2 linked regions of the Xanthobacter dioxanivorans genome follow. Each later gene encodes a partner of the first gene's protein in a complex. Links are inferred from orthologs where the notes say so. Each region holds a gene or a part of one and is shown on either strand. Other genes may lie near its edges.

What was found.
Region 2: the proteins of accB (region 1) and accD are in contact, whole or in part, in a solved structure (PDB 8UXZ), measured with the Escherichia coli proteins. The link is inferred for Xanthobacter dioxanivorans from one-to-one orthologs.

What each region holds. Positions count from the first base shown.
Region 1 is NZ_CP063362.1:5,318,493-5,325,059, forward strand. What follows is about bases 1,597-4,385. They hold accB (acetyl-CoA carboxylase biotin carboxyl carrier protein), read right to left. Parts: upstream 3,329-4,385; coding sequence 2,864-3,328; downstream 1,597-2,863. Other genes in these bases: aroQ (type II 3-dehydroquinate dehydratase), read right to left, coding at 3,405-3,845; EZH22_RS24920 (glycosyltransferase family 2 protein), read right to left, coding at 3,972-4,385. In the rest of the region: EZH22_RS24890 (CobW family GTP-binding protein), read left to right, coding at 1-10; eda (bifunctional 4-hydroxy-2-oxoglutarate aldolase/2-dehydro-3-deoxy-phosphogluconate aldolase), read left to right, coding at 93-764; EZH22_RS24900 (hypothetical protein), read left to right, coding at 843-1,442; more of EZH22_RS24920, read right to left, coding at 4,386-4,835; EZH22_RS24925 (glycosyltransferase family 9 protein), read right to left, coding at 4,938-6,221; EZH22_RS24930 (hypothetical protein), read left to right, coding at 6,360-6,567. UniProt on the Escherichia coli protein: This protein is a component of the acetyl coenzyme A carboxylase complex; first, biotin carboxylase catalyzes the carboxylation of the carrier protein and then the transcarboxylase transfers the carboxyl group to form malonyl-CoA.
Region 2 is NZ_CP063362.1:1,757,326-1,763,986, reverse strand. The notes cover bases 1-2,883. They hold accD (acetyl-CoA carboxylase, carboxyltransferase subunit beta), read right to left. Parts: upstream 1,948-2,883; coding sequence 1,054-1,947; downstream 1-1,053. Other genes in these bases: trpA (tryptophan synthase subunit alpha), read right to left, coding at 2,137-2,883; EZH22_RS08335 (bifunctional folylpolyglutamate synthase/dihydrofolate synthase), read right to left, coding at 1-1,009. Also shown: more of trpA, read right to left, coding at 2,884-2,964; EZH22_RS08320 (hypothetical protein), read right to left, coding at 3,003-3,347; trpB (tryptophan synthase subunit beta), read right to left, coding at 3,344-4,597; EZH22_RS08310 (phosphoribosylanthranilate isomerase), read right to left, coding at 4,594-5,331; EZH22_RS08305 (complex I NDUFA9 subunit family protein), read right to left, coding at 5,402-6,388.

The sequences.
Region 1 (6,567 bases):
CATCGCCTGACGTCCGGCGCCGCGCGCCGGAGACAAGGGTCTCGACACCGGCGCGCGATTGCGGTTCAACGACGCGGAACGGAGAGATGCCCATGAGCCTGACCCGTGGCCTTGCCAGCCGCCTGCCGAGCGCCCTGCCCCTCGTGGCGAAGGCCCCCGTGGTTCCGGTCGTGGTCATCGAGCGGCTGGAGGACGCCGTGCCCTTGGCCCGCGCGCTGGTGGAGGGCGGCCTTCCGCTGATCGAGGTGACGCTGCGCACGGCGGTCGCGCTCGAAGCCGTGCGCCACATCGCGGCGGAGGTGGAGGGCGCCATCGTCGGCGCGGGAACGGTGGTTGAGCGCGCCCAGATCGAGGCCTGCCTCGAAGCCGGCGCCACCTTCCTGGTGAGCCCCGGCACCACCCCGAGCCTGGCCGAGGCCTTCGCCGAGACCCCCATTCCGGTCATGGCCGGCTGCGCCACCGCCTCGGAGGCCATGCGGCTGGCCGAGCTCGGCTTTGAGGTGCTCAAGTTCTTCCCCGCCGAAGCCTCGGGCGGCGTGGCCTTCCTGAAATCCATCGCCGGCCCCCTGCCCCACCTGCGCTTCTGCCCCACCGGCGGCATCGGCCCGGCGAACGCGCCGGACTACCTGGCCCTGCCGAGCGTGGTGGCGGTGGGCGGCTCGTGGGTGGTGCCGGCGGACGCCATCCGCGCCGGAGACTTCGGCAAGGTGCGCGATCTCGCCAAGGCGGCCGCGGGGCTCAAGCGGGCGGCGCGCTTCGGCTGAGGCGGCGCGGATCTGGCACGCCGGCCGATCCTCCGGTAACCTCGGGGGGATCCCTCATTCGGCCTGGATCGAAGCGGAATGACCGAGGAGCCGACGAAGCCGAAAAAGACCGTGCTGGACCTCATCACCGGCACCACGGGGCAGGTCACCGCCGTGATGATCGCCCTGACGGCATTCCTCACCCAGGTTCCGGAGCTGAAGAACGCGGGCCAGAGGGCCTTCTGCGCCGTCGTGTCATGCGCCGTGGGGCCGGATACCGCGGCCACCGGCCCCACGGCGGGCGGCAGTCCCGCCTCGGGGAGCCCCGCATCGACCAACCCGTCATCCGGCGCCGCCACGGGCAGCGCGACCGGCACCGGCACGGTCGCGGGGCGGCTGTCCGCCCTGTCGGCGGGGGGCATCGATTTCAGCGTCGCGCCCGAGCAGATGCGCGACTGGCTCGGCAACGGGCTGACGCCCTACCCCGCCGTGGCCGATGCGCTGGTGGCCCTGCTGGGCGGCAAAAAGCTGCGGCAGCCCGTCGAGCTCGACGTGATCGTCGGCTTCTATGAAAGCCGGGCCCGGTCCCCGCGCGCCGTCGCCGAGGTGGACCCGGAACAGCTGAAGGCAGCGGTGGTCTCAGCATACCGCGAGCGCCATGGCGCTTCCCCGACGGATTTTCAGTCCCTGCTCCAGTAGAGTAGAGCGCCTCTCCGACCGCCGGCGATGCAGCCTCAGGCCACCGTCTTCCCCTCGCCGTCGACGAGGAAATGCTCCAGCCAGTGGATGTCATACCTGCCTTCGGCGATGTCGCGGGTGCGCACCAGGGTGCGAAACAGCGGCAGCGTGGTGTCGATGCCGTCCACCACGAACTCGTCCAGCGCGCGGCGCAGGCGGCGCAGGCATTCGTCCCGCGTCTTGCCGTGCACGATCAGCTTGCCCACCAGGCTGTCATAGGTGGGGGGATGACGTAGCCCTGATAGGCGTTGGAATCCACGCGGATGCCGAGGCCGCCCGGCACGTGGTAGTGGGTGATCTTGCCCGGCGACGGCCGGAAGGTGGTGGGATGCTCCGCATTCACCCGGCATTCGATGGCATGGCCCTCGATCACCACGTCCTTCTGGGTCAGGGTCAGCGGCTCGCCCGCGGCCACGCGGATCTGCTCGTTGATGAGGTCGATGCCGGTGACCATCTCCGTCACCGGATGCTCCACCTGGATGCGGGTGTTCATCTCGATGAAGTAGAAGTTCCCGTTCTCGTACAGGAACTCGATGGTGCCCACGCCGATATAGCCGAGCTTGCGCATGGCGGCGGCGCAGGTCTCGCCGATCTGCGCCCGCTGGACGGCGGTGATGACCGGAGACGGCGCCTCCTCCCACACCTTCTGGTGGCGGCGCTGGAGCGAGCAGTCGCGCTCGCCGAGATGGATGGCGTGGCCCTTGCCGTCGCCCAGCACCTGCACCTCGATGTGGCGCGGGGTGGAAAGGTACTTTTCCAGATAGACGGCGTCGTCGCCAAAGGCGGCTTTGGCTTCGGTGCGGGCGGTGGAGAGGGCCTGGGAGAGGTCCTCCTTGGTCATCGCCACCTTCATGCCGCGCCCGCCGCCGCCGGCGGCGGCCTTCACCAGCACCGGGAAGCCGATCTCGGCGGCGACCCGGTGGGCCTCCTCGTCCGAATGGATGCCGCCGTCGGAGCCGGGCACCACCGGAATGCCGAGGGACTGGGCCGTCTTCTTGGCCTCGATCTTGTCGCCCATGATGCGGATATGCTCCGCCTTGGGGCCGATGAAATGAATGTTGTGGTCGGCGAGGATCTCGGCGAACCGTGCATTCTCGGCCAGGAAGCCGTAGCCGGGATGCACCGCGTCCGCCCCGGTGATCTCGCAGGCGGCCAGCAGCGAGGGGATGTTGAGATAGCTCTCGCGGGCCGCGGGCGGGCCGATGCATACGCTCTCGTCGGCGAGGCGCACGTGCATGGCGTCGGCATCCGCGGTGGAGTGGACCGCGACCGTCGCGATGCCCAGCTCCTTGCAGGCGCGCAGGATCCGCAGCGCGATCTCGCCGCGGTTGGCGATGAGGATTTTTCTGAACATCAAGGGTGCCTGCCTGATCCGAGCCGGGTCATTCGATGATGAGCAGCGGCTCGCCATATTCCACGGGCTGGGCGTTGCCCACGAGGATGCGTGTCACCGTGCCGGTGCGCGGCGCGGGGATGGCGTTCATGGTCTTCATCGCCTCGATGATGAGCACCGTCTGGCCCTCCTTCACGGTGGCGCCGATCTCGATGAACGGGGCCGCCCCGGGTTCGGGGGAGAGGTAGGCGGTGCCGACCATGGGCGAGGGCACGACGCCCGGATGCTTGGAGAGGTCGGCCACCTCGGCCGCAGCGACGGCGACGGGCGCCGCGGCCAGGACGGCCGGCGCCAGCGGCGCGGCCTGGGCGAAGGTGACCGGAGCGGGCGCGCGCACCACCCGGATGCGCAGGCCCTCGTGCTCCACCTCGATCTCGGTGAGGTCGCTGCTCGAGAGGAGTTCGGCGATCTCTTTGACGACGGCGGTGTCGATGGGGGAATGGGGAGGCTTCATCATATTCCTGCTCTTGCCGGCCGGATGCGGCCGCACGAGGGCTGTTCGAGATGGTGCGTCACGGCACTTTAATATTTCACGGCGCGGGCGGCAGGCCGGCGAGGGCGTGAAGCCCCAGCACGTAGCTCTGCGGCCCGAAACCGCAGATCACCCCGCGCGCCACCGGGGACAGATAGGAGTGGTGGCGAAAGGCTTCCCGCGCGAACACGTTGGACAGGTGCACCTCGATGGTGGGCACCCCTACCGCCGCCACCGCGTCGCGCACGGCGACGGAGGTGTGGGTGTAGGCCGCTGCATTCAGCACGATCCCCCTTGCGCCGCGCGCCTGCTGGATGAAATCCACCAGCGCGCCTTCCGAATTGGTCTGGCGGAAGACGATCTCGAAGCCGAGCGCCGTCCCCTCCGCACGGCACAGCGCCTCCACGTCGGCGAGGGTCGCCGCACCGTAGATGCCCGGCTCGCGGGTGCCGAGGAGGTTGAGGTTCGGCCCGTTCAGGACGTGGACGGTATCGGACATCCGTAACAGATCTGCCGCCGGCACCCTTCGGCCGGGTCGCTGCCTTATAGGGGTGCGCGGGCCGCAAGGAAAGAGCGGGCCGTCATCACGGCGTCGTATCCACCACCACGCCGTGGAAATTCTGCTTCAGGGCAGGTTCGCCGGGATGTTGCGCCGGGGTCCGTCGAGGCAGCCCGCGGCCTTGCCGGCACGGATGGCGAAACGGTGGAGGTCGAAGCAGGCCAGGGCCAGCAGGCAGCCCGCACCGAGGACGGCCAGCCGTCCGGCCCGACTGATGGTGCGGTGATACTTCTGCCGCACGTAGAGCTCCGAGTGCATCTTAGCGCGGTTGACGCGGAAGGTCTGGGCGAAGGACGGCTTGCTGGAGCGCCCGCCCGCATGCACCACCCGCGCCGCTGTCACCACCACGATGGGGATCTTCCGCTCCAGCGCCCGCAGGGAGAGGTCGTCGTCCTCGTGGTAGAGGAAGATGGCCTCGTCGAAGCCGCCGAGGCCAAGGAAGGCCTCGCGCGCCACCAGAAAAGCGGCCCCGTGCACGAAGCGGGTGCAATAGTCGCCGGCGATCTCTTCCGGCACGAGGCGGGCGCGGCGCGGCACCTTCTCGAAGATGCTGCCCTCCTTGCGCATCAATCGCCCGTTCTCCCCGGTGATGGCCGGCATGAGGATGGCCGGGCCGCCATAGCGCCGGGCCGCCTCCACCAGCCGGTCCACGGCATCGGGGGCGAGCTCCGCGTCCGGATTGAGGAACAGGACGAAGGGTGTCCGCGCCCGCCGCGCGCCCACATTGCAGGCGGTGCCGAAGCCGGCATTGGCGGGCATCTCGAAGATTTCGGCCGGGCGGGCCAGCGCCGCGCGCCATGCGGTGCCATCGGGCGAGGCGTTGTCGACGATGATCACGGCGTAGTCGTCGGGAACCGAGGCGACCGCGCGGCCGATCACCGCGCCGCTGTTGTAGGTCACGAACACCACGGTGACGACGGGAACGGACACGGCAACCTCGACACCACGGGACGTCGCATCCGGGACGTCGGTTCCAGGATTTGCGGCCCGGCCAGACAGGCTGTTACCGGGGCGAACCCGGACCGGCGACCGCTACAGCCGCCCTGATGCGGGGCAGCGGGCCAGCGCGGGGGTTTCCTGCGCCAGCTCTTCGGCAAAGGCAAGGCCGGCGCCCTCCGGCCGGGCCAGAGCCGCCAGGGCCGGGTGCCGCCCCACCCGCGCCAGGGCCGCGAGCACGTCGTCCGGCTGCAGCGCGGTCATGCAGCGCCGCTCGAAGGGGCACAGGTCGGCCGATGGCAGGAAGCAGGGCGCGCATGCCGTCTGCGCCCGCAGCACTTCCGTGGCCGGGCCGATGGGCGCCCACACGCGCGCCTCGGCGAAGCCGGAAAACAGCACCACGCAAGGCACCCCGAGCGCCGACGCCATGTGCGCCGGGCCCGAATCGAGCCCGACGAGCGCCTTGGCTTCGCGCAACACGGCGGGGACTTCCGCCAGGGTCAGCCCTCCGGTGAGGTCCAGCATCCGATTCCCCGGCAGGGTATCGGCAAGCGTGGCGAGGCCCGCGTCCTCCCCGGCGCGCCCCAGGAGCACCAGACCGAACGGCGTTCGCGCCAGAAGCGCCTGCGCCAGCTCCTGCCAAGCCGGCACCGGCCAGCGTTTGATGGGCAGGCGCGAGCCGACGGCGAGCACCACATAACCATGCGGAAAGCGGGCCGGGGCGGTTGCCGGCGGCGGCATGCAACCCAGCGCCCCGCCATAGCCGTGGCGCGCCGCGCGGAAAAGGCTCGACAAAGCCTCCGCGAGCAGCACGAGCCGCGTCGTCGCATCCACCGGCGACAGCAGCCCGGAGGCTCGGGCCGAGGCTTCCATCTCGGGCAGGGCGATGTCGAGGGCGAAGGGCCGGGACAGGCTCGCGAAGCCGACGCGGACCTGCGCCGCGATTCCCCACAGGAGAATGCGCGTGTCGTCGTCGTGCCGCAGGTCCACGGCGATGTCATAGGCCGGCAGCCCCAGCCGCCGCATCTCGTCCACGTCGTCGGCATCGGCACGCCGCGGAGTGCGGTCCTGGGCGCCGAAGAAATCGTAGGCGTGCACGGCGTCGAACAGACCCGTGGAGCGGGCGAGCTCCACATTGTAGGGGCCGCACAGGAGATCGAGGCGGGAGGCGGGAAAGGCCGCGCGCAGCCGTTCGCAGGCCGGCAGCGCGGTAATGAGGTCGCCGATATGGTCGAGCTTGAGCACCAGGATGGAGGGGGCCTCGGTGAGCCCCCGCAGCTTCCGGCCGGCGTCCTCGAAGGTGGCCGGCGCGAAGGGGCCGCCCTCGACGGGTCTCTTTTTTCGCCTGCGACGCCGAAACAGATCCGCGAGCCTGACCATCCCTCCCCCACGGCTGTACGCTACCTTTCGTAACGACATAACCAAGCGGCAGCAAGGGGAACGCCCTCACGATCAAGGCCGGGGATGCAGGAACGCCGCGGCTGGTCACGCCGCCGCTTCTTCGCTAGAAGGCGCCGCATGCGGGAGGCCCCAAACACGCGTGTCAGCCGGCGCCACGTCTTCTTCGTGGCCGGATACGATCCGATGACGGTGGACGGCCACCTTCGCATCTTCCTGCGCGAGCTGAAGCGCTTCGGCGCGGTCTGGAACGTCGCGACGCAAGGCCTGGACGCAGCGCCTCTGCCCACCCCCACCGGCGCCCTGTGGCGCAGCACGGCCCAGGCGC
Region 2 (6,661 bases), 3.6 Mb from region 1 along the record:
GTTCTTCCAGCTCGCACAAAGCGTGGGCGAGGGCGGCGCCGCCGGCGGCGTTGTGGCCGCCGTCCAGCCACACCTCGACCCCGGCCGGGGCGCGCGACAGCAAGGGCCCGGCGGGCAGCCGCTGCAGCCGGGCCGGCCAGTCGGCGCGCAGGATGCCGGCCTCGTGGGCCGCCGGCAGGCGCACGGCCCGAAGGGCGGCGACGGCGAGCCCCGCATTGTCGATCTGGTGCGGCCCCACGAGGCGCGGCCGCGGCAGGTCGAGCAGGCCGTCCTCGTCGGCATAGACGAGGCGGCCGCCTTCTTCCTGCACGTGCCAGTGCTCGCCGCGGACGAACAGCGGAGCGAGCTTCCGCGCCGCCGCGCGCTCGATGACGGCGAGGGCGTCCGCCGGCTGCGTGCCCACCACCACCGGACGGCGCGGCTTGATGATGCCGGCCTTCTCCCCGGCGATGGCCTCTATGGTGGTACCGAGATAATCCACATGGTCGATGGAAACGGGGGTGATGACGCTGGCGAGGGGCTGGTCGACCACGTTGGTGGCGTCGAGCCGCCCGCCGAGGCCCACCTCCAGCAGCAGCACGTCCGCCGGGTGCTCGCAGAACAGCAGGAACGCCGCCGCCGTGGTGATCTCGAACAGGGTGATCGGCGCGCCCGCATTGGCCGCCTCCACCCGGTCGAGGGCATCGGCGAGAGCCGCGTCGGACACCAGCACGCCGCCGCCCGGCGCGCCGAGGCGGATGCGTTCGTTGAAGCGCACCAGATGCGGCGAGGTATAGACATGCACCCGCTTGCCCGCCGCCTCCAGCATGGCGCGCATGAAGGCGATGGTGGAGCCCTTGCCGTTGGTGCCCGCCACGTGGATCACCGCCGGCAGGCGCCGCTCGGGATGGGCCAGGGCCGCAAGCAGCCGCTCCATCCGGGCGAGGGAGAGGTCGATCTTCTTCGGGTGGAGCGCGGCGAGGCGGGACAGGATCTCGTCGGTGGCGCGGGCGGGCTGGGGCAGGGCCATGGTCGATCTTCGGCTCGGGGCCGAGGCCCCGTGGAGCCGCCTCTTCAGGCGGCCTGCGGGCGCGGCAGGCGGCCCTTGGGCGGCAATGCGGGGGCCTTCACCAGCATCCGGCACAGGCGGCCCAGCGTGTCACGCATCTGGTGGCGGTGCACCACCATGTCGAGCATGCCGTGGTCGCGCAGATATTCGGCGCGCTGGAATCCGTCCGGCAGCTTCTCGCGGATGGTCTGCTCGATCACCCGCGGGCCGGCGAAGCCGATGAGGGCGCCGGGCTCGGCGATCTGCACGTCGCCCAGCATGGCGTAGGAGGCGGTCACCCCGCCGGTGGTGGGGTTGGTGAGCACCACGATGTAGGGCTTTTTCGCCTCGCGCAGCTCCTGGATGGCCGCCGTGGTGCGGGGCATCTGCATCAGGGAGAGGATGCCTTCCTGCATGCGCGCGCCGCCGGAGGCGGCGAACATGATGAAGGGCGTGCCCTTCTGCGCCGCCGTCTGCAGACCCTTTACCACCGCCTCGCCGGCGGCCATGCCGAGCGAGCCGCCCATGAAGCCGAAATCCTGGACGGCGATGGTCACCGGCAGCTCGGTGAGGAGGCCGGTGGCCACCTTCACCGCATCCTGGTAGCCGGTCTTGGTGCGGGCGTCCTTCAGGCGATCGATATAGCGGCGCTCGTCGCGGAACTTGAGCGGGTCGGTGGCCACGTCCGGCAGCGCCACTTCCTCGTAGGCGCCATCGTCGAAGGTGGCCTTGAGCCGCATCACCGCGTCCATGCGCATGTGATAGCCGGAGGCCGGGATGACGTAGAGGTTCGCCTCCAGGTCCTTGTGGAACACCATCTGCCCGGTCTCGGGGCACTTCACCCAGAGGTTCTCCGGAACTTCGCGGCGGGCCAGGAAGTCGCGGATCTTCGGACGGACGACGTTGGAAATCCAGTTCACGGGACCATCTCCGGGACGCGCGGGCGGCATCGCGCTGCAGCGCACATATGCCCCGACCTGCTCTAATGGCAAGTCCGTCGCGGCAAAAGTGCGGCGAAGCGGCCGCGACCGACCATTTGCCTCACCGGATGCCTCATCGGTCCTGCCGCGCGCCGGCGCACCGGCACGGGCGGGCGCCGGATGCCCCGGTCAGGCGCGCACGCCGCGCACCGCCTCGGCCAGCTCGTTCACCAGCGCCTCCACGCCCGCCAGGGTGTTGGCGGTGGCATTGCCATCCTGGTCCAGCGTCCGCCGCACCACCTCCACCAAAGCCGAGCCCACCACCACGGCGTCGGCGCCGGCGGCGATGGCCTTGGCCTGCTCCGGCGTCCGCACGCCGAAGCCCACCGCCACCGGCAGCTCGGTGTGGGTCTTGATGCGCGCCACCGCCGCCGAGACCAGGCCCGCATCCGGGGTGGCGGAGCCGGTGATGCCGGTGATGGACACGTAATAGACGAAGCCCGCCGTGTGCTTCAGCACCGCCGGCAGGCGCTTGTCGTCGGTGGTCGGAGTGGCGAGGCGGATGAAGTCGAGGCCGGCCGACAGCGCCGGCAGGCACAGCTCCTCGTCCTCTTCCGGCGGCAGGTCGACGACGATGAGGCCGTCCACCCCCGCCACCTTGGCGTCGGTGAGGAAGCGCTCCACGCCATAGACGTAGATGGGATTGAAATAGCCCATCAGGACCACCGGCGTGGTGTGATCCTCGGCGCGGAAGGCGCGGACCATGTCGATGGTCTTGGCCAGGGTCTGCCCGGCCTTCAGCGCCCGGAGGCCGGCGGCCTGGATCGCCGGGCCGTCGGCCATGGGATCGGTGAAGGGAACGCCGAGCTCGATCACGTCCGCGCCCGCGCCCGGCAGCGCCTTGAGGATGGCGAGGGAGGTCTCGCCGTCCGGATCGCCCGCGGTGACGAAGGTGACGAGGCCGGGCCGGCCTTCCTCTTTCAGCGCGGCGAAACGGTCGGAGATGCGGGTGGTCATGGGCCTGCCTGGATGGGGGAGCGGGAGGGCGAAGCGCCCTATTTCTGGCCGGTGATCGCGCACGCGGCGCGGGTGGCGCGGGAGGCGCCGAGCATGCGCACCTGATCCGATCCGGTCATCCCGCCGACGATGGAGAAGACCGTGGTGGCCGCCTTGCCGAGGGTGCGGTTGCCGGCGAAGAACTCGCAGGCGACGTAGGCCTCCGCCACCGTGGCCGTGCCGGCATTCTTCACCGACACGGAGATGTAGGCCCCGGCGGCGTCGGTGAAGACCTTGCCCGTGGAGAGCACCAGGCCGGGAGCCTGGGTCTGGGTCTGGGCGGACGCGGGCAGCGCGGCGCCGGCGAGAAGGACGGCGAACAGTGCGACGGAAAAAGGCTTCATAGGCGCGCCCCCAAGCTTGTCCCGAGAATTTCGGCCACCTGGGGCACGTCCTTGTCCCCCCGGCCGGAGAGGTTCACCACCATCAGGTGATCCCTCGGCCGCTGCGGCGCGAGCTCGATCACCTTGGCCACGGCATGGGCGGATTCGAGCGCCGGAATGATGCCCTCGAGCTTGGTCAGCAGCTGGAAGGCGTCCAGCGCCTCCTGGTCGGTGCAGGACAGGTAGGTCACGCGGCCCACGTCGTGCAGCCAGGAATGCTCCGGCCCGATGCCGGGATAATCGAGGCCGGCGGAGATGGAATGGGCTTCGGTGATCTGCCCGTCGCCGTCCATCAGCAGATAGGTGCGGTTGCCGTGCAGCACCCCCGGCCGGCCACCGGCGATGGAGGCGGCATGCTCGTGCGTGTCGAGGCCGTGGCCGGCCGCCTCCACCCCGAAGATCTCCACCGAGGGATCGTCGAGGAACGGATGGAACAGGCCCATGGCGTTGGAGCCGCCGCCGACGCAGGCCACGAGGCTGTCCGGCAGGCGGCCCTCCATCTCCTGCATCTGCTCGCGCGTCTCGCGGCCGATGATGGACTGGAAGTCGCGCACCATGGCCGGATAGGGGTGCGGGCCCGCCACCGTGCCGATGCAGTAGAAGGTGTCGTGCACGTTGGTCACCCAGTCGCGCAGCGCCTCGTTCATGGCGTCCTTCAGGGTGCGCGAGCCGGACTGCACCGGCACCACCTCGGCGCCCAAAAGCTTCATGCGGAACACGTTCGGCGCCTGCCGCTCCACGTCCACCGCGCCCATGTAGACCACGCACTTCAGGCCGAAGCGCGCGCACAGGGTGGCGGTGGCCACCCCGTGCTGGCCGGCGCCGGTCTCGGCGATGATCCGCTGCTTGCCCATGCGGCGGGCGAGCATGATCTGGCCGAGCACGTTGTTCACCTTGTGGGAGCCGGTGTGGTTCAGCTCCTCGCGCTTCAGGTAGACCCTGGCGCCCCCCTCGCGGCCGGAGGCCGCGGCCACGCCGCGCAGATGCTCGGTCAGGCGCTCGGCGTAATAGAGCGGCGAGGGCCGGCCCACATAATGGGTGAGGTAGCCCGACATCTCCGCATAAAAGGCGGGATCGGCCTTCGCCGCCTCGTAGGCCTGCTCCAGCTCCAGGATCAGCGGCATCAGCGTCTCGGCGACGAACCGCCCGCCATGGATGCCGAAATGGCCGCGGTGATCGGGGCCGGTGCGATAGGAATTGAGAGCGGTCACGACGCGCGGACTTTCGGTGAGAGATCCTCTGGCCCATCCGCCTTGAAGGCGCGGGCCGACGGGTCGGGGAAGCCGGCCGCGGCGCGGCGGGCCGCCGCGACGAAAGCCCGGATCTTCGCCGGGGATTTCACGCCCGGCGCGTCTTCCACGCCGGACGATACGTCGACCCCGTCCATCCGGACCTCGGACAGGGCCTGCGACACATTGTCGGCCGTGAGGCCTCCGGAAAGCATGAGAGGCCGGCCGACGTCAAGACCGGCCACCAGATGCCAGTCGAAGGGGCGGCCGTTGCCGCCGGGCAGCAGGGCCCCGGGATCGGGCTTGGCATCGAACAGGATGCGGTCGGCCACCTCGGCGTAAGCCGGCAGATTGTCGAGGTCCGCCCGGCTCGCCACCGGCAGCGCCTTCATCACCTCCCGGCCGAAGCGGGCGCGGATGGCGGCGACGCGCGCGGGCGTCTCCTTGCCGTGGAGCTGGAGCAGGTCGGGGGAGAACGCCGCCACCACCTCGGCGAGGAGGGCCTCGTCCGGATCGACGAGGAGCGCCACCGTCCGCGCCCGGCCGCCGACGCGCGCCACCAGGGCCGGCGCCTCGGCCAGGGCGAGATGGCGCGGGCTCTTGGGGAAATGGACGAAGCCGACGAGATCGGCGCCCGCATCGAGGGCCGCATCCAGGGCCTCGGCGGTCTTCAGGCCGCAGATCTTCACCTCGAGACGCCGGTCGTCGCTTCCCATCACTTTGCCCCTTGCGGCTGCCGCCCGCCCGGCGGGCGGCGCGGCGTCGGCGGGACGCAAGGCGTCCCGGTCACGTCTCCACGCGGGTGAACTGCCCCGCCTTGCGGAAGCGCCAGAGATAGGTGGGCAGGACCACCGCGAGCGCCGTGGGCGTGATGTCGAGGCCGCCGAAGGTACGGCCTTCCGCCTGGGCGGCGTCCGAGACCACGTTGTCCGCGCGCAGCATGGCCACCTGGTCGGTGGTGAGCGGCGCGCCCGGCGCCCACTGGGTGAGCCGGGCCATGAGGTTGGCGAGGCCGAACGGCAGGTCCACGAGCAGGCGGCTGTGGCCGATCTCGCGCAGCATCAGCTCCATCAGCTCGCGGAAGGTGCGCACCTCGGGACCGCCCAGCTCGTAGGTGGTCGCCGCCCTGGCCTTGCCGTCCACCGCCCGCAGGACGGCGGCGGCGACATCGCCCACGAAGACCGGCTGGAAGCGGGTCGCGCCACCGCCGATCAGCGGCAGCACCGGGGACAGGCGCGCCATGGCGGCGAAGCGGTTGAAGAAGTCGTCCTCGGGCCCGAACACCAGCGAGGGGCGCAGGATGACGGCCTCGGGTACGGCGGCGCGCACGGCGGCCTCGGCCTCGGCCTTGCTGCGGCCGTAGCCGGAGGGGGAGGCGGCGTCGGCGCCGATGGCGGAGACGTGCACCAGCGGCGCGCCCTGCGCCGCGGCGGCCGCCGCCACGGCGCGGGCGCCGAACACATGGACCGCATCGAACGTCTGGCGGCCGCCCTGCGCGAGCACGCCGACGAGGTTCACCACCGCCTCGGCGCCGTCCACCGCGCGGGCGACGCTGTCGGGATAGCGCACATTGGCCTGGCTGACCTGGATCTGGCCGACGAAGCCGATGGGCTGGAGGAAGCCGGCGAGCTCGGGGCGCCGCACCGCGACACGCACGCGGTAGCCGCGCATGGCCAGCGCCCGCACCACATGGCGCCCGAGAAAGCCCGAGCCGCCGAACACCGTCACCAGGCTGTCGCTCACCGGACGATCGGTCACCGTCACATCGCTCATGCCGAACCCCCGCCTTGCCGGCTCCGCGCCGGCACGCATCGGTGGCGCCGGCCCGCTCATATATAGAGTGCGCGCAGCACATACGCGATGCCGCCCCGCTCCGTAAAGCCGGCTGTTGCCGGCGGCCCGCCCCGCCCGGCGGACACCGGGCCGGAACACGGGGTCCCGCACACATGTATTGACGCGGACGCGCGCCACCCCTATAAGCCCGGCACTTCGCTGGCGGCGATAGCTGCCGGCTTGTTCACCCATTCATGCGCGACGCGGGCTGGC